3 regions of the Streptomyces sp. URMC 123 genome follow, and region 2 is predicted to be linked to each of the others. Evidence: riboswitches for the same ligand, from Rfam matches in the RefSeq annotation. Region 2 holds a riboswitch; each other region holds the start of a gene.
What was found. Region 2 has a riboswitch for cobalamin ahead of ACSNOD_RS19665 (energy-coupling factor ABC transporter permease). Riboswitches for the same ligand answer to the same signal wherever they lie in the genome.
Positions count from the first base shown of each region.

Region 1: linked by a shared signal. The riboswitch ahead of ACSNOD_RS00135 (ribonucleoside-diphosphate reductase subunit alpha) and the one ahead of ACSNOD_RS19665 (energy-coupling factor ABC transporter permease) in region 2 are both predicted to bind cobalamin.
Region 3: linked by a shared signal. The riboswitch ahead of ACSNOD_RS02900 (cobalamin biosynthesis protein) and the one ahead of ACSNOD_RS19665 (energy-coupling factor ABC transporter permease) in region 2 are both predicted to bind cobalamin.

Region 1 covers NZ_JBPQTV010000001.1:26,104-36,388, reverse strand. Annotated here, with positions in the region: gene ACSNOD_RS00165 (alpha/beta hydrolase family protein) at 1-141, shown strand, start outside; gene ACSNOD_RS00160 (sigma-70 family RNA polymerase sigma factor) at 470-1,174, shown strand; gene rsrA (mycothiol system anti-sigma-R factor) at 1,171-1,587, shown strand; gene ACSNOD_RS00150 (tetratricopeptide repeat protein) at 2,309-3,292, shown strand; gene def (peptide deformylase) at 3,417-4,064, shown strand; gene ACSNOD_RS00140 (ribonucleotide-diphosphate reductase subunit beta) at 4,226-5,263, opposite strand; gene ACSNOD_RS00135 (ribonucleoside-diphosphate reductase subunit alpha) at 5,263-7,674, opposite strand; cobalamin riboswitch at 7,831-7,952, opposite strand; gene ACSNOD_RS00130 (YbdD/YjiX family protein) at 8,105-8,302, opposite strand; gene ACSNOD_RS00125 (carbon starvation CstA family protein) at 8,395-10,285, opposite strand, start outside.
Region 2 covers NZ_JBPQTV010000172.1:1,403-11,687, reverse strand. Annotated here, with positions in the region: gene ACSNOD_RS19715 (organic hydroperoxide resistance protein) at 1-112, shown strand, start outside; gene ACSNOD_RS19710 (PASTA domain-containing protein) at 307-957, shown strand; gene ACSNOD_RS19705 (VOC family protein) at 1,071-1,544, opposite strand; partial or broken gene ACSNOD_RS19700 (helix-turn-helix transcriptional regulator) at 1,667-2,634, shown strand; gene ACSNOD_RS19695 (DUF3224 domain-containing protein) at 2,710-3,186, opposite strand; partial or broken gene ACSNOD_RS19690 (helix-turn-helix transcriptional regulator) at 3,298-4,260, shown strand; gene ACSNOD_RS19685 (hypothetical protein) at 4,880-5,314, shown strand; gene ACSNOD_RS19680 (hypothetical protein) at 5,422-5,709, opposite strand; gene ACSNOD_RS19675 (DUF4232 domain-containing protein) at 5,708-6,127, shown strand; gene ACSNOD_RS19670 (phenylalanine 4-monooxygenase) at 6,212-7,099, shown strand; cobalamin riboswitch at 7,294-7,493, shown strand; gene ACSNOD_RS19665 (energy-coupling factor ABC transporter permease) at 7,523-8,341, shown strand; gene ACSNOD_RS19660 (energy-coupling factor ABC transporter substrate-binding protein) at 8,338-8,820, shown strand; gene cbiQ (cobalt ECF transporter T component CbiQ) at 8,846-9,595, shown strand; gene ACSNOD_RS19650 (energy-coupling factor ABC transporter ATP-binding protein) at 9,592-10,285, shown strand, end outside.
Region 3 covers NZ_JBPQTV010000010.1:13,368-23,652, reverse strand. Annotated here, with positions in the region: gene ACSNOD_RS02920 (class II aldolase/adducin family protein) at 1-686, opposite strand, end outside; gene ACSNOD_RS02915 (lysozyme) at 927-1,670, shown strand; gene ACSNOD_RS02910 (anion permease) at 1,806-3,053, shown strand; gene ACSNOD_RS02905 (hypothetical protein) at 3,097-3,381, shown strand; cobalamin riboswitch at 3,565-3,689, shown strand; gene ACSNOD_RS02900 (cobalamin biosynthesis protein) at 3,815-4,777, shown strand; gene ACSNOD_RS02895 (cobyric acid synthase) at 4,774-6,288, shown strand; gene ACSNOD_RS02890 (putative cobaltochelatase) at 6,475-8,589, shown strand; gene cobO (cob(I)yrinic acid a,c-diamide adenosyltransferase) at 8,589-9,185, shown strand; gene ACSNOD_RS02880 (cobyrinate a,c-diamide synthase) at 9,185-10,285, shown strand, end outside.

The sequences.
Region 1 (10,285 bases), on a different contig from region 2:
CCGAGCGGTGGAGAACTGGTCGAGGTGCCGCACGCCGATCACGGTTTCGCGGTGCCCCGGAAGGCGCCGCTGACGGGCGAGGAGGCCATGGAACTGATCACGGGGGCGGTGGCCGGCTGGCTGGACGGTTTCGGCGTCTGAAACCGGGACGGCCTCCGCGTCCGGAGCCGGGACGCCGGAACCGGGAGGGCCTCGGCGTCCGAAACCGCTGCTGGCGGCCGGGAATGCCACAGCGGCACACCGTGTTGTCCGAAGCGTCCGTGTCCCACGGCACACCGCACGAGGAGAGGGAGTCCGCCGCATGGGTTCGATCCATTGCCCGCCCCGCCCGCAGGCCATGACCATGGCCCAGTGGCCTCAGCCGTCGGTGACGGGGGGCGCTCTTATTGGAGCGGCGGGTGGACCGGATCGTCGTCTATCCTCCGATTCGAGCGGGTCCGCATTCGGTCTCGCCACGGCGTTGGAGGAGGTGGGTCCGGTCGCTGGCACGGACGCGGGGGCCGATGACGGCCAGGCGGCCCAGGCACGGGAGACGGCCGAGACCGCCGAGGTCACCGAGACGACGGGCGAGCGCAACGCGCGCTTCGAGCGCGACGCCCTGACCTTCCTCGACCAGATGTACTCCGCGGCGCTGCGCATGACGCGCAATCCCGCCGACGCCGAGGACCTGGTCCAGGAGACGTACGCGAAGGCCTACGGTTCCTTCCACCAGTTCCGCGAGGGCACGAACCTCAAGGCCTGGCTCTACCGCATTCTCACCAACACCTTCATCAACTCCTACCGCAAGAAGCAGCGCGAGCCCCAGCGCAGCGCGGCGGAGGAGATCGAGGACTGGCAGCTCGCCCGCGCCGAGTCGCACATGTCGACCGGCCTGCGCTCGGCCGAATCCCAGGCGCTCGACCACCTGCCGGACTCCGACGTCAAGGAGGCCCTTCAGGCCATTCCGGAGGAATTCCGCATCGCGGTCTACCTGGCGGATGTCGAGGGGTTTGCGTACAAGGAGATCGCGGACATCATGGGAACCCCCATCGGCACGGTGATGTCGCGGCTGCACCGCGGCCGCCGCCAGCTGCGGGGTCTGCTTGAGGATTACGCCCGGGAGCGCGGGCTCGTTCCCGCCGGGGCGGGCGCCGCGTCGACCGAGTCGCACGACAGGAAAGGCTCGGGCTCATGAGCTGCGGAGACCCGCACGAGACGGACTGCGCGGAGATTCTCGACCACCTCTACGAGTTTCTCGACCACGAGATGCCGGAGGGCGAGTCCGCCAAGTTCGAGGGGCACATCGACGAGTGCTCGCCGTGCCTGGAGAAGTACGGCCTGGAGCAGGCCGTGAAGAAGCTCGTGAAGCGGTGCTGCGGGCATGACGACGTCCCCGCCGACCTGCGGGCGAAGGTCATGAGCCGGATCGAGCTGATCCGGGCCGGCGAGGCGGTGCCGGAGCAGTCGGTGCTGGAGCAGGCGGTCGCCGAGCGGCGTGCCGCCGCGGCCGCGGCCGCGCAGGGCCGCCAGGCGGAGCGGACCACCGCCCCCTCGGCGCCCTCCGGCCCCGGGGAGCCCGTGGCCGACCAGGCGGCGGACTCCGTCTGACGTCCGATCTCCGGGCCCGCCGATCTTCGGGACCGGCCCCTGGGCCGGCCACCGTCCGGCCCCTTTCCGTCCGGCGAACCGTTTCTGTGGACCGCTCCGGCGGACTCTTCCGAGTGGGCACTCCCGTGACCTGATCCGGGGTGCTGACGCGGTACGCGTGCCCACTCCGCGCCCGCCCCGCCGCCGTGCCACCGCCCGCCGTCAACCGCGCGCGTACGCCGCCCCGTTGGCCCTCTCAGGGCCGACCTCATGGCCGACGCGGGCAGGCCGCTCACCGCCCCTCCTCTCCCCGCCCGACCACGCCCCGCTCCCGTACGGCGGGCGCCTGCCCCCGTACGGCCACGGCATGCCTCCGCACGGCCGGAGCCCCCCGATGTTCCCCGTCTCGCCCGGTCGCGCCCCGTCGCGCGAGTGAGCGAACCCATGGGTAATGAGCGGCTCTCAAGACGGGCATGGTTGGATGCGAAGAAGAGGCGCTGAGGGGGGTATACAGGCGGCAGGGAGCAAAGGTGGGCGTCGGCACCCAGGCGGGAACCGCGGTCGGTGCCCGGGCCCGCGCCCGGGCTGAGACGGCGGCCGATCTGTGGCAGGTTGGCACCGGGGTGGCCGAGGGGGGTGTGGTGCGGTAGGGGGACGTCCTGGCCGCCATCGGCTGATGGCGGCGGCCGGCACTCGCCCGGCACACAGGCGGCACAGGAGAAGCGACCGGCAGGCGGGAATTGTGAGGATCTTCGGCAAGGTACGGCATCGGCCCTCGGCTTCGTGGCGGCAGGCGACCGACCGTGCGTTCACGCTGATCGGGGACGGCCGGTACGAAGACGCCAGCGCACTGCTGACCCGCGCCGCCGACCTGGAGCCCTGGCTCTCGGAGTCCTGGTTCAACCTGGCCCTGCTGCACAAGTTCCGGCACGACTGGGAGCAGGCGCGCGCGGCCGGGCTGCGCGCCGTCGCCCTGCTGGACCGGGACGCGGGGGCGCCCGACTGGTGGAACGTGGGGATCGCCGCGACCGCCCTCCAGGACTGGCCGCTGGCCCGCAGGGCCTGGCAGGCGTACGGGCTGAAGGTGCCCTCGGACGGGTCGCCGTCCGCCCCGCCGGTCGGCATGGAGCTGGGCAGCGCCGCCGTCCGGCTCTCCCCGGAGGGGGAGGCCGAGGTCGTCTGGGGCCGCCGGCTCGACCCCGCCCGGATGGAGGTGCTCTCCATTCCGCTGCCCTCGTCCGGGCGGCGCTGGGGCGAGGTGGTGCTCCACGACGGGGTGCCGCACGGCGAGCGCACCACGGCCGCCGGGCCCTCGTACCCCGTCTTCGACGAGATCGAGCTCTGGGCGCCCTCACCGGTGCCCACGTGGGTCGTGATGCTGGAGGCCGCCACGGAGGCCGACCGGGACGCCCTGGAGCGGCTGGCGGCCGACGCGGGCTTCGCGGCGGAGGACTGGTCGTCGTCGGTGCGGCTGCTGTGCCGGATGTGCTCCGAGAGCCGGATGCCCAGCGACGAGGGCGAGGGCGAGCGCCATCTGGACCCGCACGACCACAGCGAGCCGGGCCACCCCGGCCCGCTCGGCCACCGGACCGAGGGCGAGCTCTGGGTTCCCGAACGCGAGTGCGGTATCGCCGCCCCGCCGGGGCTGGTGCGGGGGCTGCTCGACGGCTGGGCCGCGGACAGCCCGGACACCCGCGAGTGGCGGGACCTCGAAGAGGTCTGCTGACCGACGCGCCCATGACGCGGAGCGACCGCGTTACGGCGTTCCGAGCCCGAGCCGTACTCTGTACGGGCGGAGCGCGCCAGGGTGAGCGCATCGCATCACGGAGTGAGGAAGGCGTACGGCGGACATGGCGCAGCAGGACAGCGGGGGGCAGCAGGTGACGGAGGAGACGTCGGCCTCGGAGTTCATCGATGACACGGTGGACGCCGACGAGCGGGAGAAGGCGCACCGCGAGCGCGGCACGGCCCGGCCGATCACCGTCGTGGGCAACCCCGTACTGCACAAGCGGTGCAAGGACGTGGAGCGGTTCGACGACGACCTGCTGCGGCTCGTGGACGACATGTTCGCCAGCCAGCGGGCCGCCGAGGGCGTGGGCCTCGCCGCCAACCAGATCGGTGTCGACCTGCGGGTCTTCGTCTACGACTGCATGGACGACCAGGGCGTGCGGCACGTCGGCGCGATCTGCAACCCCGTGATCGAGGACCTCCCGGCCGACCGCAGGGTGCTGGACGACTCCAACGAGGGCTGCCTCTCCGTCCCCACCGCCTACGCCCCGCTGGCCCGCCCGGACTACGCGATCTGCCGGGGCCAGGACCTGGAGGGCAAGCCGATCGCGGTCGAGGGCACGGGCTACTTCGCCCGCTGCCTCCAGCACGAGACGGACCACCTCGACGGCTACCTGTACATCGACCGGCTCTCCAAGCGGGACCGCAAGGACGCGCTGCGGCAGATGGCCGAGGGCACGCCGCGCTACGAGACGGTCCCCAACGACTGACGCGCGTACGGCGAAGGGCCCCGCTCTGGATCACCGGAGCGGGGCCCTTCGCTTACGCCCGGCAGAACCCGAGCCCGCGGCCGCCGCCCCGCGTCGCCACGGGGCGGCGCGGGGCGGACGGCGGGATCAGCAGACCCGTGCGATCGGTCCGGGGAACGTGATCAGAAGTCCTCATCGAAGTCGACGGAACCCTCGACGGCCACCTGGTACGCGGACGGGCGGCGCTCGAAGAAGTTCGTCAGCTCCTGGACGTTCTGGAGCTCCATGAAGGAGAAGGGGTTCTCCGAGCCGTAGCGCGCCGGCAGGCCCAGGCGGCGCAGCCGCTGGTCCGCCACGCACTCCAGGTACTCGCGCATGGAGTCGGTGTTCATGCCGGCCAGGCCGTCACCGCACAGGTCGCGGGCGAACTGGAGCTCGGCCTCCACGGCCTCCTCCAGCATGGCCGTGACCTGCTTGCCCATCTCCTCGTCGAAGAGGTCGGGCTCCTCCTGGCGCACGGTGTCCACCACCGAGAAGGCGAAGTCCATGTGCATGGACTCGTCCCGGAACACCCAGTTGGTGCCGGTCGCCAGGCCGTGCAGCAGACCGCGGGAGCGGAACCAGTACACATAGGCGAAGGCGCCGTAGAAGAACAGGCCCTCGATGCAGGCGGCGAAGCAGATCAGGTTGAGCAGGAACCGGCGGCGGTCGGCCTTCGACTCCAGGCGGTCGATCTGCTCCACGGAGTCCATCCACTTGAAGCAGAACTGCGCCTTCTCCCGGATGGAGGGGATGTTCTCCACGGCCGCGAAGGCCGCCGCGCGGTCGTCCGGGTCGGGGAGGTAGGTGTCCAGCAGCGTCAGATAGAACTGGACGTGCACGGCCTCCTCGAAGAGCTGGCGCGACAGGTACAGGCGCGCCTCCGGGGAGTTGATGTGCTTGTAGAGGGTGAGCACCAGGTTGTTCGCCACGATCGAGTCACCGGTGGCGAAGAAGGCGACCAGGCGCCCCAGCAGGTGCTGCTCCTCGGGGGAGAGCTTGGCCAGGTCGGCCACGTCGGAGTGGAGGTCGACCTCCTCGACCGTCCAGGTGTTCTTGATCGCGTCACGGTAGCGCTCGTAGAACTCGGGGTAGCGCATGGGCCGCAGGGTGAGTTCGAACCCCGGGTCGAGCAGGTTCTTGCTCGCCGACGCGGTCTTCTCGGGGGACGGGGTGGTCATTACTGGCATGCCTCGCAGGACTCGGGGTTTTCCAGGGAGCAGGCGACGGCGTCCGCGGCCTCGGCCACCTGCTGAACGGGGAGGGGGGCCGCGGCACGCGCGGACTGGGCGATCCGGGTCGCCGGGCGCGAGCGCAGGTAGTACGTGGTCTTCAGGCCCTTCTTCCAGGCGTAGGCGTACATCGAGCTGAGCTTCCCGATGGTCGGCGAGGCCATGAAGAGGTTCAGCGACTGGCTCTGGTCCAGGTACGGCGTACGGTCCGCGGCCATGTCGATCAGCGCGCGCTGCGGGATCTCCCACGCCGTGCGGTACAGATCGCGGATCTCCTGCGGCACCCAGGCGAAGTCCTGCACGGAGCCGTTGGACTCGCGCAGCGCCTCCCGGGTCTGCGCGTCCCACACGCCCAGCTTCTTCAGGTCGTTCACCAGGTACGAGTTGACCTGGAGGAACTCACCACTGAGCGTCTCGCGCTTGAACAGGTTCGACACCTGCGGCTCGATGCACTCGTAGACACCCGCGATGGAGGCGATGGTCGCCGTCGGGGCGATCGCCAGCAGCAGGGAGTTGCGCATCCCGGTGGCGGCGATACGGGCACGCAGCGCCGTCCAGCGGTCCGTCCAGCGCTGCTCCACGCCGTAGTGGTCGGGGTGGAGCACACCGCGCGCGGCGCGGGTGGCGGACCAGGCCGGGTGGGGCCCGTGGCGCTCGGCGAGGTCGCAGGAGGCCTCGTACGCCGCGAGCATGATCCGCTCGGCGATGAGGGTGGAGAGCCGGGCGGCCTCGGGCGAGTCGAACGGCAGCCGGAGCTGGAAGAAGACGTCCTGGAGGCCCATCGCGCCCAGGCCGACGGGGCGCCACTTGGCGTTGGACCGCGCGGCCTGCTCGGTCGGGTAGAAGTTGATGTCCACGACGCGGTCGAGGAAGGTGACGGCGGTCCGCACGGTGGCGTCCAGCCGCTCCCAGTCGATGGCCTCGTCCAGCGAGTGCTCCCCGGGCCGCACATGGGCACCCAGGTTGACCGAGCCGAGGTTGCAGACGGCCGTCTCGCCGTCGTTGGTGACCTCCAGGATCTCGGTGCAGAGGTTCGAGGAGTGGACCACGTTGCCGGGCTCGGCGGTCTGGTTCGCCGTACGGTTCGCGGCGTCCTTGAACGTCATCCAGCCGTTGCCGGTCTGCGCGAGGGTGCGCATCATGCGGGCGTACAGCTGGCGCGCCGGGATCGTCCTGCGGGCCAGGCCCTGCGCCTCGGCCTCGCGGTAGGCGGCGTCGAACTCCGCGCCCCACAGGTCGACCAGGTGCGGCACATCGGCGGGCGAGAACAGCGACCAGTCGGTGTCGGCGTCGACCCGGCGCATGAACTCGTCCGGAATCCAGTGGGCGAGGTTCAGGTTGTGGGTGCGCCGCGCCTCCTCACCGGTGTTGTCGCGCAGCTCCAGGAACTCCTCGATGTCGGCGTGCCAGGTCTCCAGGTAGACACAGGCGGCGCCCTTGCGGCGGCCGCCCTGGTTGACCGCGGCGACCGAGGAGTCGAGGGTGCGCAGGAAGGGGACGATGCCGTTCGAGTGACCGTTGGTGCCGCGGATGAGCGAGCCGCGGGAGCGGATGCGGGTGTACGGCAGGCCGATGCCGCCGGCGTGCTTGGAGAGCCGGGCGACCTGGTGGTAGCGGTCGTAGATCGAGTCCAGCTCGTCCAGCGGCGAGTCCAGCAGATAGCAGGAGGACATCTGCGGGTGACGGGTGCCGGAGTTGAAGAGGGTGGGGGAGGAGGGCAGGTAGTCCAGCCGGCTCATCAGCCCGTAGAGCGCGGCCACCTCGTCCACGGCGCGGTCGCTGTCGTCCTCGGCCAGGCCGGCGGCGACGCGCAGCATGAAGTGCTGCGGGGTCTCGATGACCTGCCGGGTGATGGGGTGGCGCAGCAGATAGCGGCTGTGCAGGGTGCGCAGGCCGAAGTAGCCGAAGCGGTCGTCGGCGCCGCCCGCCAGCGCCTCGTCCACCAGGGCGTCGAGCCGCCGGGCGTGCTGCCGCACGAACGCGGCCGTGCCGTCGGCGATCAGGCCCTCGCGGTGGCCGACGGCCACCGAGGCGGAGAAGGACACCGCGCCCTGGCCGGCGGCCTCGTCGGCGATGGCGCGGGAGAGCAGCCGGGCGGCGAGCCGGGAGTACTCCGGGTCCTCGGAGATCAGACCGGCCGCGGCCTCGGTGGCGAGCGACCGCAGCTCCGCCTCGTCGGAGCCGGCGTGCCGGCCCCGCAGCGCGGCCGCGGCGACCCGCCCGGGGTCCGTCGAGGGCAGATCGGCGGTGAGGTCGGTCAGGGTGCGCAGCAGCGCGGTCCCGGGACCGTCGGCGCTCCGGTCGGACGCGTGCTGTGCCGCGGACGCGTCTGAAACAGGATCGGCGGGCGCGATGGTCACGTGGTGCTCTCCCTCGCTCGGCTGGGGGCCGCGTGGGGGTGCGGGGAGCGCTGACGGCACAGGGCACGGCGTTCCTGGGGAACGGGCGCGTTCTCGCCACACAGCGTCCACCGGCCCAACCCGCGAGGCCCGGACGTCACGACGCCCGGTCGGTCGATCCGGGCGTGACTGTCGGCAGGTCCTCGGACTTGGGTGCGCAAAACATGCACTTCCACACCGTTGCGGGACAGTTCCGGATTCCCACCGGATTCCCCTGCGGCGACAGCGAGCACGAGCATACATCTTGTGTCGTGGGTCAGGTGCGGCACCAGATGTTGTGTCGTGGGCTGCGTGCTCGGCCGGGCGTGCGGTTTGCAACGGGGAAGGGGCGCCGCCCCTTCAGAGAGGGAGCGGCGGCCCGGGTGCGAACGGTCGACCGTGTCTTTTTCGGTCAGCAGCAGCGGAAGCCCTCGCGTGGATCGGCCTCCCGGGCGTCCATCCGGCGGCGCTCGAACTCGCGCCGACCGAGGACGTCCGCGCGTGGGTCTCGGGCGCGCGCGTGGGCGACATAACGGTCGTACGCGGCCTCGCCGGACGCCTCGCGCCAGAACCAGCGGAACCGGGCGGCGGCCCTCCGGATCGACGACAGTACGGTGCGAGGGCCGGCGGCCTTCCGGATCGACGACAGTACGGTGCGAGGGCCCGGAACCCTCCCGCCCGACGGCAGTACGGTGTCCCCGCTCATGGCGTGTGCCCCGTACGGGTGCCGGTGCCGCCCTCGCTCCCCGCGCCCGCCGCGGCCAGTTCGGCCTTCTCCTCCCGGGTCGGGAAGAGCGCGGCCGGGGCGACGAGCGTGGACTTTACGTACGGCGTCTCCTTGAGCGGCGCCGCGGCGGGGTTCCGGACGGCCTTGACGCACATGCGCGCGGCGTCCGCGATCACCACCAGGATCAGGAGCGCGAAGAGGGCGGAGAGAACCCCGTCCACCGTGGAGTTGGTCACCACGGTGTGCATGTCGTCCAGGTTCTTGGCGGGCGGCAGCACCTTGCCCGCCTCGATGCCGTCCTGGTACTTGTCCCGCTGGGCGAAGAAGCCGACGCGCGGGTCGTCGGAGAAGACCTTCTGCCAGCTCGCGGTGAGGGTGACCGCCGCGTCCCAGACCAGCGGGATGCCCGTCACCCACGCCCACTTGAGGCGCCCCGACTTCACCAGCAGGGTGGTGCAGACGGCGAGCGCCACCGCGGCGAGCAGCTGGTTGGCGATGCCGAAGAGCGGGAAGAGCTGGTTGATGCCGCCCAGGGGGTCGTGGACGCCCACCCACAGGAAGTAGCCCCAGGCGCCCACGACGACCGCGCTGGCGAACCACAGGCCGGGCTTCCAGGTGATGTCCTTGAAGGGCTTGTAGAGGTTGCCCAGGGTGTCCTGGAGCATGAACCGGCCCACCCGCGTTCCCGCGTCGAGGGTCGTCAGGATGAAGAGCGCCTCGAACATGATGGCGAAGTGGTACCAGAACGCCTTCATGCCGTGGCCGCCGAAGACCTGGGAGAAGATCTCCGACATGCCGATCGCGAAGGTGGGGGCGCCACCGGTCCGCGACAGCAGGGTCTGCTCCTCGACGGCCTTGGCGGCGGCCGTGAGCTGGTCCGGGGTGATGGTGTAGCCGAGGTTGGCGACTGCCTGGGAGGCGGACTGCACGGAGTCGCCGATGACGCCGGCGGGGGCGTTCATCGCGAAGTACAGCCCCGGGTCGATGACACAGGCGGCGATCAGCGCCATGATCGCCACGAACGACTCCATCAGCATGGAGCCGTAGCCGATCATCCGGATCTGGGTCTCCTTCTGGATCATCTTCGGGGTGGTGCCCGAGGAGACCAGGGAGTGGAAGCCGGAGAGCGCGCCACAGGCGATGGTGATGAAGACGAACGGGAAGAGGGAGCCGGCGAAGACGGGCCCGTCGCCCCGCGCGGCGAAGTCGGTGATCGCCTCCATCTTCATGGTGGGCAGCGCCACGACCACGCCGATGGCCAGCAGACAGATGGTGCCGATCTTCATGAAGGTCGACAAGTAGTCACGCGGCGCGAGCAGCATCCACACCGGCAGCACCGACGCCACGAAGCCGTACACCGCCATCGAGACGACCAGCGTGCTCGGCTCCAGGGTGAAGGCGTCGGCCCAGGAGGACTCGGCGACCCAGTTGCCGCCCACGATCGCGAGCAGCAGCAGCGCCACGCCGATCACGGAGACCTCGGTGACCCGGCCGGGCCGCAGCACCCGCAGGTACACGCCCATGAACAGCGCGATCGGAATGGTCATCGCGATGGAGAAGGTACCCCAGGGGGAGCCGGCCAGGGCGTTGACGATGACCAGCGCCAGCACGGCCAGCAGGATGATCATGATGGCGAAGACCGCGATCAGGGCCGCCGCACCGCCGAGCGGGCCGATCTCCTCACGGGCCATCTGCCCCAGCGACTTGCCGTCCCGGCGCGTGGAGAAGAACAGGGTCACCATGTCCTGCACCGCGCCGGCGAAGATGACACCGGCCACGATCCAGATGGTGCCGGGCAGATAGCCCATCTGCGCCGCCAGCACGGGGCCGACCAGCGGGCCCGCGCCGGCTATGGCCGCGAAGTGA
Region 2 (10,285 bases):
GGAGTCCCTGTCGGGCGAGACCGGGGACCTGCTGGTCAAGAAGGCGCACGAGGTGTGCCCGTACTCCCGGGCGACGCGGGGCAATGTGCCGGTGGAGCTCGTCGTCGAGTAGTCGGACCCTCGAACGGTCAAGCGGGCCGGCGGGCGATCGCCCCCCGGCTCCGGGCGGTACGGGCGCGCGGGACGGCGTTCCGCCACGAAACGGCCGCGGGCCGAGAGCGGTGACCGTCCGGTCGCGGTCACAGGACGGTCACAGAGCGCGAGGACCGGCGTCGCCGCGCCTTCTCGGGCGACAGCATCAGGCTCATGCGAAACCGATACATCGCCGCCGCGCCCCTCGCCGCCGCCCTGCTGCTGATGAGCACCGCGTGCGGTGACACCGGCTCCTCCTCCCCCGCCGGGAAGGGCACCGGAGCGAGCTCGGCGCCCGCCGACGGCCAGGGGCAGGCGGGACAGGGCAGCGGCAAGGCCGGCCGGCTGCCCGACCTCGTGGGCAAGGGCCTCCAGGCGGCCCAGGACACCGCTCAGGACAGCGATTTCCTCCATCTGACGTCCCACGACGCGCTCGGGCGGGGGCGCAATCAGATCCTGGACCGCCAGTGGAAGGTCTGCTTCCAGACCCCCGCGCCCGGCAGCCACCCCATCACCACCAAGGTCGACCTGGGGGCGGTGAAGCTGGACGAGACCTGCCCCGACCGCGACGCGGGAGGGCAGGGCTCCCAGGAGCGGAAGGAGGCCGGCGGGACCATGCCCGACGTCACGGGCAAGTCCGTGAAGGCGGTCCGCCAGTCGCTGGACTCCGGCGCGAGCCTTCAGGTCGAGGACGCGACGGGGAACCGCAATGTCCTCATCGAGTCGAACTGGAAGGTGTGCGCGCAGACCCCCGCCCCGGGCACGAAGCTGACCGGGCAGCCGGTCGCCCTGAAGGCGGTCAAGTTCGAGGAGTCCTGCCCCTAGAGGGTCTGTCCCTGGACGATCGATTCCAAGGGATCGGTGCGGACTGCGGGCGGGCCGGTGCCGCCTCTTGTGGCGCCGGTACGCCGTGCGCCCCGCCGGAGAGGAACGCCGTGCTATCCGGCCGTGTCGGCGTCCTCGCCCTCGGGCAGGTAGCAGTTGGACTCCCAGATGACGCCGTACTTGTCCTGGACGATGCCGTAGGCGACGCCCCAGAACTTCCTCTCCAGGGCTTCCAGGACGGTGCCGCCCTCGGCGAGCTTGTCGAAGGCCGTCCGCTGCTCGGCGGGGTCGGTGTACTGCAAGCCGACATGGATGTTGCTGCCGATCACGGGGCCGTTCCCGGCGGAGGAGTCGGCGGTCAGCTCGGCGACGCTCAGGGCGCTGCCATCGGGGAACTGGAGCTTGGAGTAGACGACCGTCTTGTCCGCGCCCGGTGTCTTGTCCATGCCGGGCACCTGGGACAGCAGCATGGTGCGCTCGGCGATCTCTTCGACGCCGAAGACATCGGTGTAGAAGGCGATGGCCTCCAGACTGCCGTGCACGTAGAGCATCGGCGTGAAGAGCTGGAGGGATTCCTTGGTGGCCATTGACAGGTCCGCCTTCCTCAAACAGAGACATAGGGGGTTGTTCCGGGCCTTTTGCCCGATGGCTCGATCGTAGAAGTCCAATAGGTCACTCAACGTCCTAGTCATCCCGCATAGTGATGCGCATGAGGGACCCCGCCGCCCGTCTGCTGAAGCTCCTGTCGCTGCTGCAGAGCCCGCGCGAACGGACCGGTGCCGAGCTCGCCGAGCGCCTCGGTGTCACCGGCCGCACCATCCGCCGCGACATCGACCGCCTGCGCGAGCTGGGCTACCCCGTGCACGCCGCGCACGGCAACACCGGCGGCTACCGGCTCAGCGCCGGCACGGCCATGCCGCCGCTGCTCCTGGACGACGACGAGGCCGTCGCCATCGCGATCGGCCTGCGTGCGGCCGCCACCGCGGCGGTCACCGGCATCGAGGACACCTCGCTGCGGGCCCTGGCCAAGCTGGAGCAGGTACTGCCCTCCCGCCTGCGGCGCCGGGTGAACCAGCTCGCCGAGGCGGCCATCGCCGTCCCTCAGAGCGGCCCGGGGGCCGACCCCGAGCTGCTCGCCGTGCTCGCCGCCGCCTGCGTGGCTCACGAGAAGATCCGCTTCAGCTACACACCCGGCCGCGGCGAGTCCCTCCGGCGCGTGGCCGAACCCCACCGCCTGGTGGCCGCGGGACGACGCTGGTACCTGCTGGCGTACGACCTCGACCGCGCCGACTGGCGCACCTTCCGCGTCGACCGGATCAGCGAGCTCCACCGCACCGGCGCCCGCGTGCCCGCGCGCACCCTGCCCGACGGCCAGGACGCCGCCGCCTACGTGGCCGACGCCCTGGCCGCCGGACCGGGCACCTGCCGTGCCGAACTGATCGTGCACGCACCCATCGAACGCGCCGCCGAGCTCGTACCGGCGTCCCTCGGCGTCCTGGAACACCTCGACACGCACCGCTGCCGCCTGCGCACGGCCGTGGACTCCCCGAATACCTGGCCTTCCGCATCACCGCGCTCCGGGTCGCCTACACCCTGCTCGGCCCGCCCGAACTCGTCCCATACCTGCGGCAGATCGCCGAGCGGGCCCTGCACGCCATCGAGACCCCGAAGCGATGATCAGCCCGTGCCGGCTCCGCGTACCGCGCTCGCGGATACAGAGCCATACGGAGCCGACCCCTTGGGATCAACCATTCAGGCGTCCTGAGCCTGGTCGGACGAGGCCCGACCCACCTCGTAGGCGAAGGTGTACGGGACGGTGGGCTCGCCGTGGACCGCGGTGAAGCCGCCCCTGCCGCTCAGTCCGGCCAGCTCGCCCGTTCCGGAGCCGGGCACGACCTCGAACACGCAGCGCACCGTGCCGTCCGCGGCGAAGGAGCCGCGCTCCTCGACGACGAACGCCCCCGTGCGGCCGTCCACGGCCCCGGAGAAGTGCTGCATGCCGGTGAACGTGCCGGTGGTGTCCGTGAGATAGGCGATGGTGTACTCGCAGAGCGTGCCGGACGCCTCGATGCCGCCGGAGAAGGCGTTGGTCACGGTCGCGTGGGCGAGCCGGGGGCCCTCCCGGCCCTCGGGGCCCACGACCCGCTCCTGCCAGTCGGCGAACGTGAAGGTCCCAGTGGTCTCGGTGAGCGCGGTGGCCCTCGTGGGCATGGCGGCCTTCGTCGGCATGGTGGTCCTCTCGGTCGTGCGTCGTCCCACGGGCGTTCGGCCCGCGGTGCGACCCCAGCCTGATCGCCGTACCTGACATCTACTGTCAGGTACGGCGCGAGAATGATCCGCATGCGTGCCGACCGGCTTCTCTCCCTTCTGCTGCTGCTCCAGAACCGAGGGCGGACGACCGCCCCGGAGCTCGCCGACGCCCTGGAGGTGTCGGTCCGCACGGTCTACCGCGACATCGAGGCGCTCGGCGCCTCCGGCGTCCCGGTCCTCGCCGATCGCGGGCCCGCGGGCGGCTACCGGCTGATGGACGGCTACCGCACCCGGCTGACGGGGCTCACCGACGCCGAGGCCGGTTCCCTCTTCCTCTCCGGAGCACCGGGCCCGGCCCGGGACCTGGGCCTCGGCGCGGTGCTGACCACGGCTCAGCTCAAGGTGTACGCCGCCCTCCCGGGGGAGCCGGCGGAGCGGGCCCGGCGCGTTCAGGAGCGGTTCCACCTGGACGCGCCGGGGTGGTTCCGCGACGCCGACCCGGTGCCCCATCTGGCGGCGGTCGCCGAGGCGGTGTGGGAGCAGCGGGTGTTGCGGGTGCGCTATCGCCGCTGGGGCGGGGAGGAGCGGGAGCGCGAACTGCGGCCGCTGGGCGTCGTGCTCAAGAGCGGCATCTGGTACTGCGTGGCCCTCGCCGATGGCGAGGCCCGGACCTATCGCGTCTCGCGGCTTCTGGCCGCCGAGCAGACGGGGGCGCGGTTCGACCGGCCGGAGGGGTTCGACCTGCCGGCGTACTGGCAGCGCACGCAGGACCGATTGGGGGCCGCCCTGCGCCGGGACACCGCGCTGCTGCGGCTCTCACCGATCGCCCAGCGGCTGCTGCCCTGGCGCTTCGGGGCGGTGGGCGTCCGGGCCCTGGAGACCGCCGGTCCACCGGACGAGGAGGGCTGGGTGCGGGCGGAGATGGCCGTCGAGGGCCAGGCGGTGGCGGTGGGCGATCTGCTGGGCCTGGGCGCCGAGGCGGAGGTGCTGGGCCCGCCCGCCCTCCGAGAGGCGGTGGCCCGCGCCGTGGCGACACTGGCAGGGCGTTACGGGGTGACGGCCGCGGAGGAGGGCCGGGCGGTGACGGCCGCGGAGGAGGGCCGGGCGGCCGCCAAGCACTCTGCGGCGCATGGGCAGTTGCGGCATGATGCAGACATGGCAACGTTCAACCAGGACAGGCAGACGGTTTACGGCAATCAGTACATGGGCGACACCGTCAATGTCACGCACGGGGACCACAGCCCCATCGACGCTCGGACGGTGGCGCGGGAGTTCGGCCGGGCGGTGGACGCCGTGCGGGAGTTGGAGGTTCCCACCGCCACCCGCGAGCAGGTGACCGCCGAGCTGATCGCGGCGCGGGGAGAGCTGGAGGCCGGGGACATCGCCGCCGCGCGGGGCCGCTTGGCCGGCCTCCTGGCCATGGGGGGCATGGTCGCGGCCATCGTGAACGACTTCGCCAGTGCCGTCGGGGTGTTCCTCGGTGGCTGACCCGCGCGACCGTGACCGAAGACGCTCCGGGCGCGACCGGGGGCAGGGAGCCACGTTCAACCAGCAGGGTCAGCAGGTCAACGGCCCCCAGTACAACGCCGACCGGATCGACTTCGGGCAATCCGTCTCCCCCGAAGTGATCGCCGATGGCTTACGGCGATACTACGAGCCCCCGCCCGAACAGATGAGCACCGCCGACCTCCGGCGTCTCCAGGAAAAGGACGACCTCAAGCTCTACGGCAACCGGTACTACACACGGGACAGGCAGGAGTGGCTGCGGACCCTGCCCCCGGGCGAGAAGTGGAAGGAGGAACGGCGCGTAAGCCGCCGCATCAAGCAGGGAAAGATGCCGTGGCACGACCACCGGCGCATCCTGCGCGCCGGAAAGCTGCCCCCTGATACAAGCCCTGCCGACCCTCGATATCTGGACGCCAAGAGGAAGGTCGAGCGCAAGGAGGACAGACGCGAGCAGCACTATTTCGTCGCAGCCCTTGTGGTCATGCTCGCGCTGATGGTGATGGCCGTACTGGACGGTGCCGTCTGGCTGGCCGTCGTCCTGGGGGCGCTGACGGTCGTCGCCCTGGTGTCCGGCCACCTGAAGGGCAGGTCTTCGGCGTAGGGGAGGCGTAGGGGAGGTACCGGGACGTCGACCGGCTTCCGTGCGGGAGCCGGGGAACGGCGACTGGCGACCGGCGACCGGCGACCGGTCGAGCGTACGTTCGCCGGTCATGGGACGATCATCCGCATGAGCAGAGAGCCGATCATGGCACGAGGCAGGGCCCACCGCCGGTACTGGGCAGCGCTGGCGGGTGCCGCCGTGCTGCTGACCGCGTGCACCGACAGCCCTCCCGCGGCCGCCCCCGCCTCGTCGCCCTCGGGTGCCCCGGGGGCGTCCGCCGCCCCGGCCGGCTCCCCCGCCCCGTCCGCGGCGGGGTCCCCGCAGGGCTCGCCGCCGGCGTCCGGGCCGGGGACGCCCGGGGAGTCGCCGACCCCGGCCTCGGGCGTCGTGATCATGGCGGGGTCGTCCGATGCCGCCATGGGGCTGCGGGTGATGAACCTGGAGCTGGTCAATCGCGGCACCACCCCGTACACCGTGAAGGGCTACCCCCCGCTGCGCGTCCTCGACGACGCCCGCAAGCCGCTCGACGTCAAGGTCGGCAAGGGGTCGTTCGGCATTTCCGTCCTCCCCTCCTTCGACGCCGCCCCGCAGCAGGTGACCCTGCAGCCCGGCGAGAAGGCGGTGGCGGGGATCGTCTGGCGGAACACGGTGACGGGCTACGGCGCGCCCGTGAACGGCAAGCACCTGAGCGTCGCGCCCGCCGACGGGCAGGGCTGGCAGACGGTGACCCCGGACGCTCCCGTGGACATCGGCACCACGGGCAAGCTGGGCGTCAGCCCCTGGGCCAAGCCCTCGGACCGGCCCGCTTCCTGAGCCGGCCCGCTTCCTGAGCCGGGTCGCGTCGAGCGCCCCGTACGTCACCCGCTGCCCCTGCGGGAGCCCCGCCCCTGTGCTGTCATGGGAAGGGTGTGGACGCGTACCCCGGTGGCGCCCGATGGCCGGCTCGGTCCGGCCGCGCAGCATCCCGGCCAGCGTGACATCCGCTATCTGGAGCGGCGGAACGCGCTGGCGCGGCTGGCGCACGGCCACCGCGTGGGCGAGCCGTCCCCGTACGTGGAGTACACCGAGGCCGAGCACGCGACCTGGCGCACGGTCCACGCCGCGCTGGCCGTCGCGCACCCGGCGTACGCCTGCCGGGCCGTGCTGGAGGCGCGGGAGGGCGCGCCCGTGCCCGCGGACCACGTACCGCAGCACGGCGAGGTCGGTGCCCGGCTGCGCGCCCTGACCGGCTTCGACTTCACCCTCGCCGGCGGGGTCGTGGAGAACAAGCGCTTCCTCGGATCGATGGAGCGCGGCTACTTCCACGCCGTACAGTTCGTCCGCCATCCCGCGATGCCGCTCTACACCCCCGAGCCGGATGTCCTCCACGACGTTTTCGGCCATGGCATCCATCTGTCGGACCCCCGCTTCGCCGACCTCTACCGCACGGTCGGCCGGGCGGCCATGCGGGTGCGGACCGCCGAGGCGCTGGAGCTGATCAGCCATCTGTACTGGTTCACGCTCGAGTACGGCGTCATGGTCGAGAACGGGGAGGTCAAGGCGTACGGCGCGGCGCTGCTGTCCTCGTACGGCGAGCTGGCCCAGATGGCGCGGAACCAGGTGTACGAACTCGACGTTCCCCGGATGGCGGCGACCCGGTACCAGATCTCCGGCTATCAGCCGGTCCTGTTCGCCGCCCGCTCCCTGGAGCATCTGACGGACTTTCTCGGCGCGTTCCTCGACGCGTTCGACGACGACACGCCGGCCCGGCTGGGGCTGCCGGCGGTTCGGGTGGGCGAGCCCTGAACCGCCCGCCGGGGCGCGGCGCGCCCGCGCGGGGCCCGGCGCGCGGGGGCCGGCGCCACGCGCCGGGGGCGGGCGCGCGTACGCCCGAGCCGTCCCCCCACGAGCCCCGCGTGGGTGCGTCGCAGCAGGGTACGCGGCAGTTGTGCGCCGGGGCTCACACCCGCGCGCGGGTTGTCCTACCTTGCCCCTGACCACTAATGTCACACCGCCTTGGTGAACGGGAAACCGGTGTGATGCCGGTGCGGCCCTCGCCACTGTGATCGGGAAGTTCGACTCCACCCCCACCCAGGGGAGCCACTGGTCGGGCACGGGAAACCGCGCCACGGCTGGGAAGGCGGAGAACCGGGCGGCATGACCCGTCAGCCAGGAGACCGGCCAGGGCGCGTTGTCCATCCACGAGGTGCTGGAGAGGTCTTCCCACCCATGCATATAGCCGAGGGGTATCTGCCCCCACTGCACGCGGTCGCCTGGGGCGCCGCGTCAGCCCCGTTCGTAGTCCACGGCGTCCGGGCCCTCACCCGTGAGGTCAAGGCCCACCCCGAGAGCACCCTGCTGCTCGGAGCCTCCGGCGCTTTCACGTTCGTCCTCTCCGCCCTGAAGATCCCGTCGGTGACGGGCAGCTGTTCCCATCCGACCGGTACGGGTCTGGGCGCGATGCTGTTCAGGCCGCCCATCATGGCCGTGCTGGGCACCATCACCCTGCTGTTCCAGGCCCTGTTGCTGGCGCACGGCGGGCTCACCACCCTGGGCGCGAACGTCTTCTCCATGGCGATCGTGGGCCCCTGGGCCGGTTACGCCGTCTACCGGCTGTTGCGCCGTGTCGACGCGCCGCTGATGGTCGGCGTGTTCGGTGGCGCGTTCGTGGCGGACCTGGTCACCTACTGCGTCACCAGCGTCCAGCTCGCGCTCGCGTTCCCCGACCCGAGCAGCGGCTTCCTCGGCGCGCTCGCCAAGTTCGGCGGCATCTTCGCCGTGACCCAGATCCCGCTGGCGATCAGCGAGGGTCTGCTGACGGTGCTGGTGGTGCGGCTGCTGATCCAGTCCAGCAAGGGCGAACTGACCCGGCTCGGGCTCTTCGCGCGGCGCGGCCGGGCCGGCGGCTCGGGCAGCGCCGACGCGGGCGACACCGACGCGGGCAACGGCGACGCGGACGGCAGCAGCAAGGGCGGCACCAGCGCGGGCGGCACCGACGCGGGTGACGCGGGCGACGCCGGTGACACGAAGGAGGCCGTGGTCCGATGAGCCGCAACGCGAAGATCAACATCCTGCTGCTGGCGATCGTGGCGGCCCTGGCGGTGCTTCCGCTGGCCCTCGGCATGGGGGACCACAAGGAGGAGCCGTTCGCCGGTGCGGACGCGCAGGCGGAGGCCGCCATCACGGAGCTGAAGCCGGACTACGAGCCGTGGTTCTCGCCGCTGTACGAGCCGCCGTCCGGTGAGGTGGAGTCGGCGCTGTTCGCCCTGCAGGCCGCCATCGGCGCGGGGGTACTGGCGTACTACTTCGGGCTGCGCAAGGGCCGTCGGCAGGGCGAGGCCCAGGCGGTGGCCCGGTCGGTGGCGGCCCCGACTGCTGCGGCGGCCTCGGCGGCCTCACCCGCACCGGCTTCCGGGACTGCGGGGGCTTCCGGGGCTTCCGGGAGGGCTGCCGAGCCGGAGGCCCGGGAGTCGGGCGCCGAGCCGGGCCGACCGGCCGGGAGCGGCGCCGCCGCCCCGCGGCCGTGATCCGCGGCGGAACGGCGACGACACCGTGCTGCCCATCGACGCGGCGGCGCACAGCAGTCGCTGGCGCCGCCGCCACCCCCTGGAAAAGGCCGTCCTGGGCCTCGGTCTGACCGTTCTGGCGATCTCGCTGCCCCCGTGGCCCGGGGCCGCCCTGGTGGCCCTCGCGGCCCTGGGCGTGCTGCTCGGGCCGGCGGGGGTGGCTCCCCGCCGGCTGTGGCGGGCGTTCCGCGTCCCGCTCGGCTTCTGCGTCACCGGCGCCCTCCCCCTGCTGGTCCAGGTGGGCGGCCCGGAGGGCCTGCTGTCGGCCGCCCCGGACGGGCCCGCGCACGCCGGCGGGCTGCTGCTGCGCACCTCGGCGGCCTCGCTCGGGGTGCTGCTGTTCGCCTTCACCACGCCCGTGTCCGACGTCCTGCCGCGGCTGGTGCGCGCCGGTGTGCCGCCGGCCGTGGTGGATGTCGCCCTGGTCAGCTACCGCATGAGCTTTCTGCTGCTGGACACCGTCTCGCGGGTGCGCCAGGCGCAGGCGGCCCGGCTCGGGCACACCACCCGGGCCGCCACCTGGCGCTCCCTCGCCGGGCTGGGCGCGATCGCGTTCGTACGCGCCTTCGACCGGGCCGCGCGCCTCCAGTCGGGGCTCGCGAGCCGCGGCTACGACGGCACTTTGCGGGTGCTGGTGCCCGAGGCCCGTGTCTCCCCCCGCTTCCTGGCCGCCTCCGCCGGGCTGCTGGCCGGCGTCGGGGCCCTCACCTTCGCTCTCGAAAGGCTTCTGCCATGACCGCGCAGCCCGTCGTGGAACTCGTCGAGGCGGGATACGCCTACGAGGACGGGCCCGCCGTCCTCCACGGAGTGAACCTCTCGGTCCCCACCGGCCGGCGCGTCGCCCTGCTGGGGCGCAACGGCAGTGGCAAGACCACCCTGCTCCGGCTGCTGAGCGGGGGCCTGCGCTGTGCGAGCGGCCGACTGCTGCTGGAGGGCGAGGAGGTCTCGTACGACCGGGCGGGGCTGACCCGGCTGCGCTCCGCCGTGCAGTTGGTGGTGCAGGACCCGGACGACCAGCTGTTCGCGGCCTCGGTGGGGCAGGACGTGTCGTTCGGCCCGATGAACCTCGGGCTGCCGGAGCCGGAGGTGCGCTCGCGCGTGGCGGAGGCGCTGGAGGCGCTGGACATCACGGCGCTGCGGGACCGGCCGACGCATCTGCTCTCGTACGGCCAGCGCAAGCGGGCCGCGATCGCGGGGGCGGTGGCGATGCGCCCGCGGGTGCTGATCCTGGACGAGCCGACGGCCGGGCTGGACCCGGACGGCCAGGAGCGGCTGCTGGACACGCTGGGCCGGCTGCATGACGCGGGCACCACCGTGGTGATGGCCACGCACGACGTGGACCTCGCGCTGCGGTGGGCGGACGAGGCGGCGGTGCTGACGCCGGAGGGGCTGTGGACCGCGCCCGCGGAGGACATCCTCGCCGACC
Region 3 (10,285 bases), on a different contig from region 2:
CACACCTGGCACATCCATTCGAGCTGAGCGGTGCGGTCGTAGGCCTGGTCGAGGGTCGCTCCACAGGCGAGCGTGCCGTGGTTGCGCAGAAGACAGGCCGTACGGCCGCGCAGGGCCTCGCGTACGCGCGCGGCGAGTTCCTCGGTGCCGTACAGCGCGTAGTCCGCGACGCGGACGGGCCCGCCGAGGTCCGCGGTCACGTAGTGGATGGGAGGCAGTTCGGGGACGAGGGTGGAGACGGCCGTGGCGTGCACGGCGTGGGTGTGGACCAGGGCTCGGGCGTCGGTGGCGCGATAGACGGCCAGATGCATGGGGAGCTCGCTGGTGGGTGCGAGGTCGCCGATGACCTGCCGGCCGTGGAGATCGGTGCCGGTCATGTCGCGAGGGCCGAGTCGGTCGTACGGAACGCCGCTGGGCGTGACGAGAACCGTGTCCCCCACGCGTACGGAGACGTTTCCCGAGGTGCCGACCACCAGCCCACTCTCGGCAGTCCGGCGCGCGGTACGGAGCAGGTCCCGCCACGCCCGCTCCAGGGCCCTGGACCGCTCTCCCGCGGCCTCGGGGTCGGGTCGCCCCCGTGGCGGGCTCGAAGGGCCCGCCGGGGCCCTTCCCGCCGCCTGTGCCGCGCTCTCCCGTGCCCGCGCTCCCGCCGGGTCCGCCGTGCCCGCGCCGTCCGGCTCCGCCATGCGGCTCACCTCCTTGAGCCGATCCTGGCAGGTGCCGGGCGCGGCGCGGTGCGCGGGGCGCGCGAGGTGGAGCAGCCTGCGATCAGGCGTTGCCGAGCGCATCTGGGCGCGCGGCACATGCCTCGCGCCTCTGCTGCCTCAGCACGCCGCCCCGCGGACCCATCGGGAACCGTCGGTCCGGGTGGGATCTTCCAGTAATCTCGGCACGATTTGTCATGAACGTCGCCAATCGGGGGACAAATGACTCACAGCCGGTCGTCGCGCCGCCACTGCCAGCTTCTGTTCGCGGCTTCCGCCGCGATACTGACCCTCATCGGAACCACCCTCTCCGGCGCGCCGACGGCGTCGGCCGCGGGACAGCCGCGCGGCCACGACGTGTCCTCGCACCAGAAGGACGTGGACTGGGCGGCGGTGAGGAGCAAGGGCGCGGCCTTCGTCTATGTGAAGGCGACCGAGTCCACCTCGTACCGCAATCCCTATTTCGAGCAGCAGTACGGCGGCTCACGGAAGGTGGGCATGGTGCGCGGGGCGTACCACTTCGCCGTACCGGACCAGTCCTCCGGCCAGGCCCAGGCGGCCTACTTCCTGAAGCACGGCGGAGCGGGGCGACCGGACGGCTGGACCCTGCCACCCGCGCTGGATCTGGAGAACTACCCTCGCGGCCGCAAGAAGTGCTACGGCCTCGATCCGCGGGAGATGGTGGCCTGGATCACCTCGTTCAGCGACGAGGTGAGGAGGGTCTCGGGGCGGCGCCCCGTGATTTACACCACGACGAAGTGGTGGAACGACTGCACGGCCGGAAGTACGGCCTTCGGGGCCGACCACCCGCTCTGGCTGGCCCGGTGGGCGGACTCGCCCGGGCCCCTGCCCGCGGGATGGCAGTTCTGGACGTTCTGGCAGTACTCCAACGCCGGCGACCTCCCGGGCGATCAGAACGTTTTCAACGGGACGGACGACCAGCTGAAGCGCCTGGCCGGAGGGTGATTTCGACCGGATTCGACGCCCTCTGCGGGCATCCAGAGAGGGCGGCACCGCAACGCCTAGCCCAGTTCACCTTCCGTTCACCAAAAGTCCCTACGGTCGCCGTGCCACTGACCACCAAACTGATTGCCTGGGTGAATGGAAAACATCACGCTTCTCATCGGGATCGTGATCATCACGGCCTTGGTGTTCGACTTCACGAACGGCTTCCACGACACAGCCAACGCCATGGCCACGACCATCTCCACCGGGGCACTCAAGCCCAAGGCTGCGGTGGCGATGTCGGCGGTCCTCAACCTCGTCGGAGCGTTCCTCTCCGTCGAGGTCGCCAAGACGATCTCCGGCGGCATCATCGACGAGAGCGCCGGCGTCCAACCAGAAGTGATCTTCGCGGGTCTGGTCGGCGCGATCGTCTGGAACCTGCTGACGTGGCTCGCGGGCCTGCCCTCGAGCTCCTCGCACGCTCTGTTCGGCGGTCTCATCGGGGCCACCCTCGTCGCGGTCGGCATGGACGGCGTCAACGCCGACAAGATCGTCATGAAGGTGCTGATCCCGGCAGTGGCCGCGCCGATCGTCGCGGGACTGGCCGCCACGGCCGCCACACGGCTCACCTACCGCCTGGCTCGCGGCCGCGACCCCCAGGACACCGCCAAGGGCTACCGGGCCGGCCAGATCGCCTCGGCGGCCCTGGTCTCCCTCGCCCACGGCACCAACGACGCGCAGAAGACCATGGGCGTGATCACCCTCGCGCTGGTCACCGGCGGCGTGCTCGTCCCGAACTCCGACCCGCCGATGTGGGTCATCGTCTCGGCCGGTGTGGCGATCGCCCTGGGCACCTACCTGGGCGGCTGGCGGATCATCCGCACCCTCGGCAAGGGGCTCACCGACATCCAGCCGCCGCAGGGCTTCGCCGCCCAGACCGGCGCCGCGACGGTCATCCTCGCCTCCTCGCACCTCGGCTTCGCGCTCTCCACCACGCAGGTCTGCTCCGGCTCGGTGATGGGCGCCGGCCTCGGCCGCAAGGGCGGCGTGGTCCGCTGGTCCACCGCCACCCGGATGATCATCGCCTGGGGCCTGACGCTGCCGGCCGCAGGACTGGTCGCGGGCGGCGCGGCGCTCCTCGCCCAGCAGGGTGACTGGGGTGTCACCACCGTCGCCGTCCTGGCCGTCATCGCCTGCGGTGCCATCTGGGCGGCCTCGCGCCGCAAGCCGGTCGACCACACCAACGTCAACGAGCTCGACGCCGAGCCCGACGGCGTGGTGACCGCGGCGATCAAGACCGTCGCCCCGCCGCCGGCCGGCGTGCTGACCGCCCCCGAGCCGGTGGGCGTCCTCCCCCACCAGACGACGGCCCCGGCCCCTGCGGCCGAGCGGGTCACGGCCTGACGGCCGCCCCCGGCACGACACGAGAAGCCAAGGAAGCAACCACATGAGCATCGACTGGGCAGCACTCGGCCAGGTCTTCGGCGTCAGCCTCATCGTGACCGTCGGCGTCGTCGGATTCTTCACCCTCGGAATCGTCGGCACCTCGCGCAAGACGCGGCCCGCCGGGCCGCAGGACTCCGCGCAGGCCTCGGCCCGGATGCATGTGCAGCCCGACGGCACGGTGGCGGTGTCCACCAGCCCGACCGCTGCGGCGCGCGCCGGCGCGTACGCCTGCTTCGCGCTGTGCGCGGCGGCCGTGGCCTACGGCATCTTTCTGATCGTCTCCTGACAGCGATCCCCTCTCACAGCCTCCGCCCCGCCGGATGGCGAAGCGCCGACCAGGACTTCGCCATCCGGCGGGGCGCGTTGTCGTCGTCGGGAAGGCCCGCGCGCCCTCCCCGCCCCAGGTCAAGGCAAGTTGACGGGCCTTCGCGGCCCATGGTGGACTGCCGGGGCCAAACGGCGGCAGGAGAGGAAGCCGGTGCGAATCCGGCGCGGTCCCGCCACTGTCACCGGGGAGCGATCCCCCACCGGAGCCACGGCCCGTACTGCGGGCTGGAAGGCCGGGGGAGATGCCGATCCGGGAGCCAGGAGACTCTCACCGCCGGTCACGTCGATCCAGGGCGCGGACCCTGAGTGAGGACACACCACCATGCCCGGCTGCCGTCGAACGCCCACCCCGATATCCCCGTTCCACCGAGGCACGACGGCGGTCTGACCGGATGCGTGCCGACCTCGCCACCTTCGCCGGCGGCGCGGCCCTCGGATTCATCGGTGACCTCCTCGTGGGTGACCCACGCCGCGGGCATCCCGTCGCCGCCTTCGGGCGGGCCGCGGGAGCCGTCGAGGGCTTGCTCTGGCGCGACCACCGCGCTGTCGGAGCCCTGCACACCGTTCTGTGCGCGGGCGGAGCCGCGGTTGCCGCGGGAGCGCTCTCGCGCGCCGTACGGCGCTCACCCGCCGCGTCGACCGTACTGACCGCCGCCGCCACCTGGGCCGTCCTCGGCGGGACGTCGCTGCGCCGTGAGGCCCGTGCCATCGGCGGGGCCCTGGCCGCGGGCGACATCGAGGTGGCGCGGGAGAGACTGCCGCACCTGTGCGGCCGCGACCCGCAGGCCCTCGACGGGCAGCAGATCGCCCGTGCCGTGGTCGAATCCGTGGCCGAGAACACCTCGGACGCCGTCGTGGGCGCCCTGGTGTGGGGCGCGGCGGCGGGCGTTCCCGGCCTGGTCGGCTTCCGCGCGGTCAACACGCTCGACGCCATGGTCGGCCACAAGTCCCCGCGGTACCGGCGCTTCGGCTGGGCCTCCGCCCGGCTTGACGACGCCGTGGGGTTCCCGGGGGCGCGGCTGACCGCCGTACTGACGGCCGTCGCCGGGCCGGACCCACGGGGCGCCTGGCGCGTGCTGCGCCGTGACGCGCGCAAGCACCCCAGTCCCAACGCGGGCCCCGTGGAAGCCGCCTTCGCGGGCGCGCTGGGCGTTCGGCTGGGCGGCACCCTCGCATACGCAGGGCGCGTGGAGCACCGCCCCGTACTGGGCGAGGGCAACCGTCCTGTGACCGTGGACGACATCGAGCGCGCCGTGCGGCTGGCGCGGCGGGTGAACGTACTGGCCCTCGGCGTGTGCGTCGGTGGCCGGCTGGCGTGGGGAGCGCTGCGGCGCGCGGGAAAGGGGCGGGCGTGAACGGCGGCAAAGGGCTGTTGATCGCCGGGACGACATCGGACGCCGGCAAGAGCGTCGTCACGGCGGGGATCTGCCGCTGGCTGACGCGCCGGGGTGTGAAGGTCGCCCCGTTCAAGGCACAGAACATGTCACTGAACTCGTTCGTGACGCGCGAGGGCGCGGAGATCGGGCGAGCGCAGGCCATGCAGGCGGCGGCGGCCCGGGTCGAACCCTCGGCGCTGATGAACCCCGTACTGCTCAAGCCGGGCAGCGACCGCAGCAGTCAGGTCGTGCTGCTGGGCAAGCCGGTCGGAGAACTGAGCGCGCGGGGTTACCACGCGGGGCGCCAGGAGCAGTTGCTGGGCACCGTACTGGAGTGTCTGGAGGAGCTGCGGAGCACGTACGACGCGGTGATCTGCGAGGGCGCGGGAAGCCCTGCCGAGATCAACCTCCGGCGCACCGACATCGTCAACATGGGCATCGCGCGGGCGGCCCGGCTGCCCGTACTGGTGGTCGGTGACATCGACCGGGGCGGCGTCTTCGCGTCCTTCTTCGGCACGACGGCCCTGCTCAGCCGCGAGGACCAGCCATTGGTGGCCGGATATCTGGTCAACAAGTTCCGCGGCGACGTCACCCTGCTGGAGCCCGGCCTCGACATGCTGTACGACCTCACGGGCCGGCGGACCTTCGGCGTCCTGCCGTACCAGCACGGCCTGGGCATCGACGAGGAGGACGGTCTGCGCGTATCGCTCCGGGGCACCGTGCGGGAGTCCACGGTCGCGCCTCCGCACGGCGAGGACGTGCTGAGGGTCGCGGTGGCCGCCGTGCCCCTCATGTCGAACTTCACGGACGTGGACGCGCTGGCCGCCGAGCCGGGCGTGGTGGTCCGGTTCGTGGACCGCCCGGAGGAGTTGTCCGACGCAGACCTCGTGGTGCTGCCGGGCACCCGAGGCACCGTACGGGCGCTGGCCTGGCTGCGGGAGCGCGGGCTCGCCGACGCGGTGGCGCGGCGGGCCGCCGAGGGGCGCCCGGTGCTGGGCATCTGCGGCGGCTTCCAGATGCTGGCCCGGACCATCGAGGACGAGGTGGAGTCACGGGCCGGAACGGTGGACGGGCTCGGGCTGCTGCCCGTACGGGTCCGGTTCGCGGCGGAGAAGACGCTCGCGCGCCCCGTGGGTGAGGCCTACGGCGAGCACGTGGAGGGCTACGAGATCCACCATGGCGTCGCCGAGGTCGAGGAGGGGGACGAGTTCTTCCTGGACGGATGCCGGGTCGGCGCCGTGTGGGGCACCCACTGGCACGGCTCGCTGGAGAGCGACGGGTTTCGGCGTGCCTTTCTGCAGAAGGTGGCCGCCGCAGCCGGCCGTCGGTTCATACCGGCCCCCGACACGTCTTTCGACACCCTCCGGGAAGAGCAGTTGGACCGCCTGGGCGACCTGATCGAAGAGCACGCGGACACCGACGCGCTGCTCCGGCTGATCGAGGCGGGGGCGCCGTCCGGACTGCCCTTCATACCGCCCGGCGCGCCGTGAGGGCCGCCACCGTGGGGGCTCCATGAGGACGACGCACCCCGTCACGGCCGCCACTGACGGCGGTGGTGGCCTACCCACGCACGCCGCATGGCCCCGGCGCCATGACCGACCTGCCGAACCCGACGTCGAGACGCCGAGGCGGCTCGCTACGCCCCATTCGATGCTGGGCCACCTGGAGGGCACCGTATGAGCACCACCGTCCCGCACTACCCGTTCACCGCGGTCGTCGGCATGGACGATCTACGGCTGGCTCTGCTCCTGAACGCCGTCTCCCCCGCGGTTGGCGGAGTACTGGTGCGCGGCGAGAAGGGAACCGCGAAGAGCACTGCCGTGCGCGCGCTGGCAGCACTGATGCCGCCGGTCGACGTCGTGCCCGGCTGTCGGTTCTCCTGCGATCCGGCGGCTCCGGACCCGGCGTGCCCGGACGGCCCCCATGAGGCGGCCCAGGGCGTTTCCCGGCCGGCCCGGATGGTGGAACTGCCCGTCGGTGCCTCCGAGGACCGGCTGGTGGGCGCCCTGGACATCGAGCGGGCCCTGTCCGAGGGCAAGAAGGCCTTCGAACCGGGGCTGCTGGCGGACGCGCACCGCGGCGTCCTGTACGTGGACGAGGTCAACCTCCTTCACGACCACCTGGTCGACCTCCTGTTGGACGCCGCGGCCATGGGCGCCTCGTACGTGGAGCGCGAGGGCGTGTCAGTACGGCACGCGGCGCGCTTCCTCCTCGTGGGCACGATGAACCCCGAAGAGGGTGAGCTGCGTCCGCAGTTGCTCGACCGGTTCGGCCTCACCGTCGAGGTGGCGGCGTCACGGGAGCCCGATCAGCGGGTGGAGGTCGTCCGGCGGCGTCTGGCGTACGACGAGGACCCTGCCGGCTTCTCGGCGCGCTGGGAGGCCGAGGAGAGCGCGTTGCGGGAGCGGATCGCGGCGGCGCGCACGCTGCTGCCGTCCGTGAAGCTGGGGGACGACGCCCTCCGGCAGATAGCCGCCGTGTGCGCGGCGTTCGAGGTCGACGGGATGCGTGCGGACATCGTGACCGCGCGCACGGCGACCGCTCTGGCGGCGTGGGACGGCCGTACGGAGGTCCGCACCGAGGACGTACGGCAGGCCGCGCTGCTGTCGCTGCCTCACCGGCGTCGGCGCAACCCCTTCGACGCTCCAGGGCTGGACACCGAGAAGCTCGACCGGACACTGGACGAGTTCGACGGCGGCGACAACGACCCGGAACCGGACGGCCCCCAGCCGGATGGCCCTGACGGCGGCCCCGATGGCGGTCCTGACGGCGGGGGCGGCCTGCCGCCCGCGGACGGGCCGCAGGAGCCGCAGGGACCGCAAGAACGACAGGAGCCCGGGGCGGCGGATGAGGCGCGCGAGACGCCCGACCGGCCTTCTCGTCCCGAACCCGCCCCGAACGACTCCGCCCCGCACGACACGGAGAGCCATGGCACCGGCGGCCAGGGCGGCGGCGAGCAGGGCGCTGTCGCCGCGGCGGAACCGTTTCGGGCCCGCGTCCTGAGCGTGCCCGGACTGGGCGAAGGCGCTGCCGGCCGGCGCTCCCGCGCCCGTACGGCGCACGGTCGCACCACGGGTGCGCACCGGCCACGGGGAGCGCTCACCAAGCTGCATTTGGCGGCGACCGTACAGGCGGCGGCGCCGCATCAGCACGCGCGTGGCCGGCGGGGGCCCGGCCTGGTGGTTCGCCGTGACGATCTGCGGCAGGCCGTCCGGGAAGGGCGGGAGGGCAATCTGGTGCTGTTCGTCGTGGACGCCTCGGGCTCCATGGCGGCGCGGAAGCGGATGAGTGCCGTGAAGGGCGCCGTACTGTCGTTGCTGCTGGACGCCTACCAGCGGCGCGACAAGGTGGGCCTGGTGACGTTCCGGGGCAGTTCGGCGGAGGTGGCGCTGCCTCCGACGTCGTCCGTGGAGGCGGGCGCCGCGCGTCTGGAGGCGCTGCCGACCGGCGGGCGTACACCGCTTGCCGCAGGACTGTTGAAGGCGCGCGAGGTGCTCCGCGTGGAGCGGCTTCGCGACCCGTCGCGGCGGCCGCTGCTGGTGACGGTGACGGACGGGCGCGCGACCGGCGGTCCGGAGCCCGTGGCGCTGGCCTCGCGGGCCGCACGGCTGCTGGCCGCCGAGGGCACCGCGTCCGTCGTCGTGGACTGCGAGTCCGGGCCGGTGCGGCTCGGGCTGGCCGGCGCGCTCGCGCGGGATCTGGGCGGGCCCGCGGTGACACTTGACGAGCTGCGGGCGGACAGCGTCGCGGCTCTCGTACGTAACGTCCAGGGAACCCGGAGGGCCGCGTAATGCCACAAGGACAGCCGCCCGTCGTGCCGAACGACGGCTTGACCACCCGCCAGCGCCGCAATCGGGCGCTGCTGATCGTCCACACGGGCGTCGGGAAGGGAAAATCCACTGCCGCTTTCGGCTTGGCTCTGCGAGCATGGAACCAATCGTGGCCGGTGGGAGTTTTTCAGTTCGTCAAGTCCGCGAAGTGGCGGGTCGGCGAGGAGCGCGCGCTGCGTGTCCTCGGTGACTCCGGCGAGGGGGGGACCGTCGCATGGCACAAGATGGGGCAGGGCTGGTCCTGGGTCCAGCGGGACATCGCTTCCAGCGAGGAGGCGGCGGTCGAGGGGTGGGAGCAGGTCAAGCGCGACCTGACTGCGGAGACATATCGGCTCTACGTCCTCGACGAGTTCACGTACCCCATGCACTGGGGATGGATCGACACTGACGAGGTCGTGTCGGTGCTGCGCGAGCGCTCCGGCACCCAGCACGTCGTCATCACGGGCCGCAACGCGCCTGAGAAGCTGGTGGACGCGGCGGATCTGGTCACGGACATGTCCAAGGTCAAGCATCCGATGGACGCCGGTCAGAAGGGCCAGAAGGGCATCGAGTGGTGATGTCCGCGTCGACTCCGCGGCTCGTCGTCGCCGCTCCGGCGTCCGGCAGCGGAAAGACGACCGTCGCGACGGGTTTGATGGCCGCTTTCACGGAGCTTGGCATGTCCGTGTCCCCGCACAAGGTGGGACCGGACTACATCGACCCGGGCTACCACGCCCTGGCGGCGGGCCGCCCGGGCCGCAACCTGGACGCGATGCTGTGCGGGCCGGAGCTGATCGCTCCGCTCTTTGCGCATGGTTCGCGGGGTTGCGACGTGGCCGTGATCGAGGGGGTGATGGGCCTCTACGACGGAGCGGCCGGCCGGGGCGAGTTGGCCTCGACGGCGCACGTGGCGAAGCTGCTGCGCGCTCCCGTCGTTCTGGTCGTGGACGCCTCCTCGCAGTCGCGCTCGGTCGCGGCACTGGTGCACGGCTTCGCCTCATGGGACCCGCAGGTGCGGATCGGCGGAGTGATCCTGAACAAGGTCGGCTCGGACCGGCACGAGCAACTCCTGCGCGAGGCCCTGGAGGAATCTGGCGTCCCGGTCATGGGAGTGCTGCGCAGGGAACAGCGCGTCCGTACGCCGTCCCGGCACCTGGGCCTGGTGCCCGTGGCCGAGCGCCACTCGGACGCCCTGGAGGCGGTGCGGGCGATGGCCGCCCACGTCCGGCAGGGGTGCGATCTGGAAGCGCTGCTGGCGCTGGCACGCAGCGCTCCTCCGGTGACGGGCCCGGTGTGGAGCGCGGCGGAGGCCCTGGCGGCCACGCCGCCGCAGAGTGCCCCGGCCTCTCCCGAGCTGGCTTCTGTCCCTGCGGGGACGGCGAGCCGGCTGCGTCCCGTGGTGGCTCTCGCCGGCGGTCCGGCGTTCACGTTCTCCTATGCCGAGCATGCCGAGTTGCTGGAGGCGGCGGGCGCCGAAGTGGTCTCGTTCGACCCGCTGCGGGACGAGAGGCTGCCGGAGGGCACGGCCGGGCTGGTGATCGGGGGCGGCTTTCCGGAGGTGTACGCGCCGGAGCTGTCGGAGAACGAACTGTTGCGGAAGGCGGTCGCCGAGCTGGCCGCATCCGGCGCGCCGGTCGCTGCGGAATGTGCGGGATTGTTGTATTTGGCCCGGTCCATC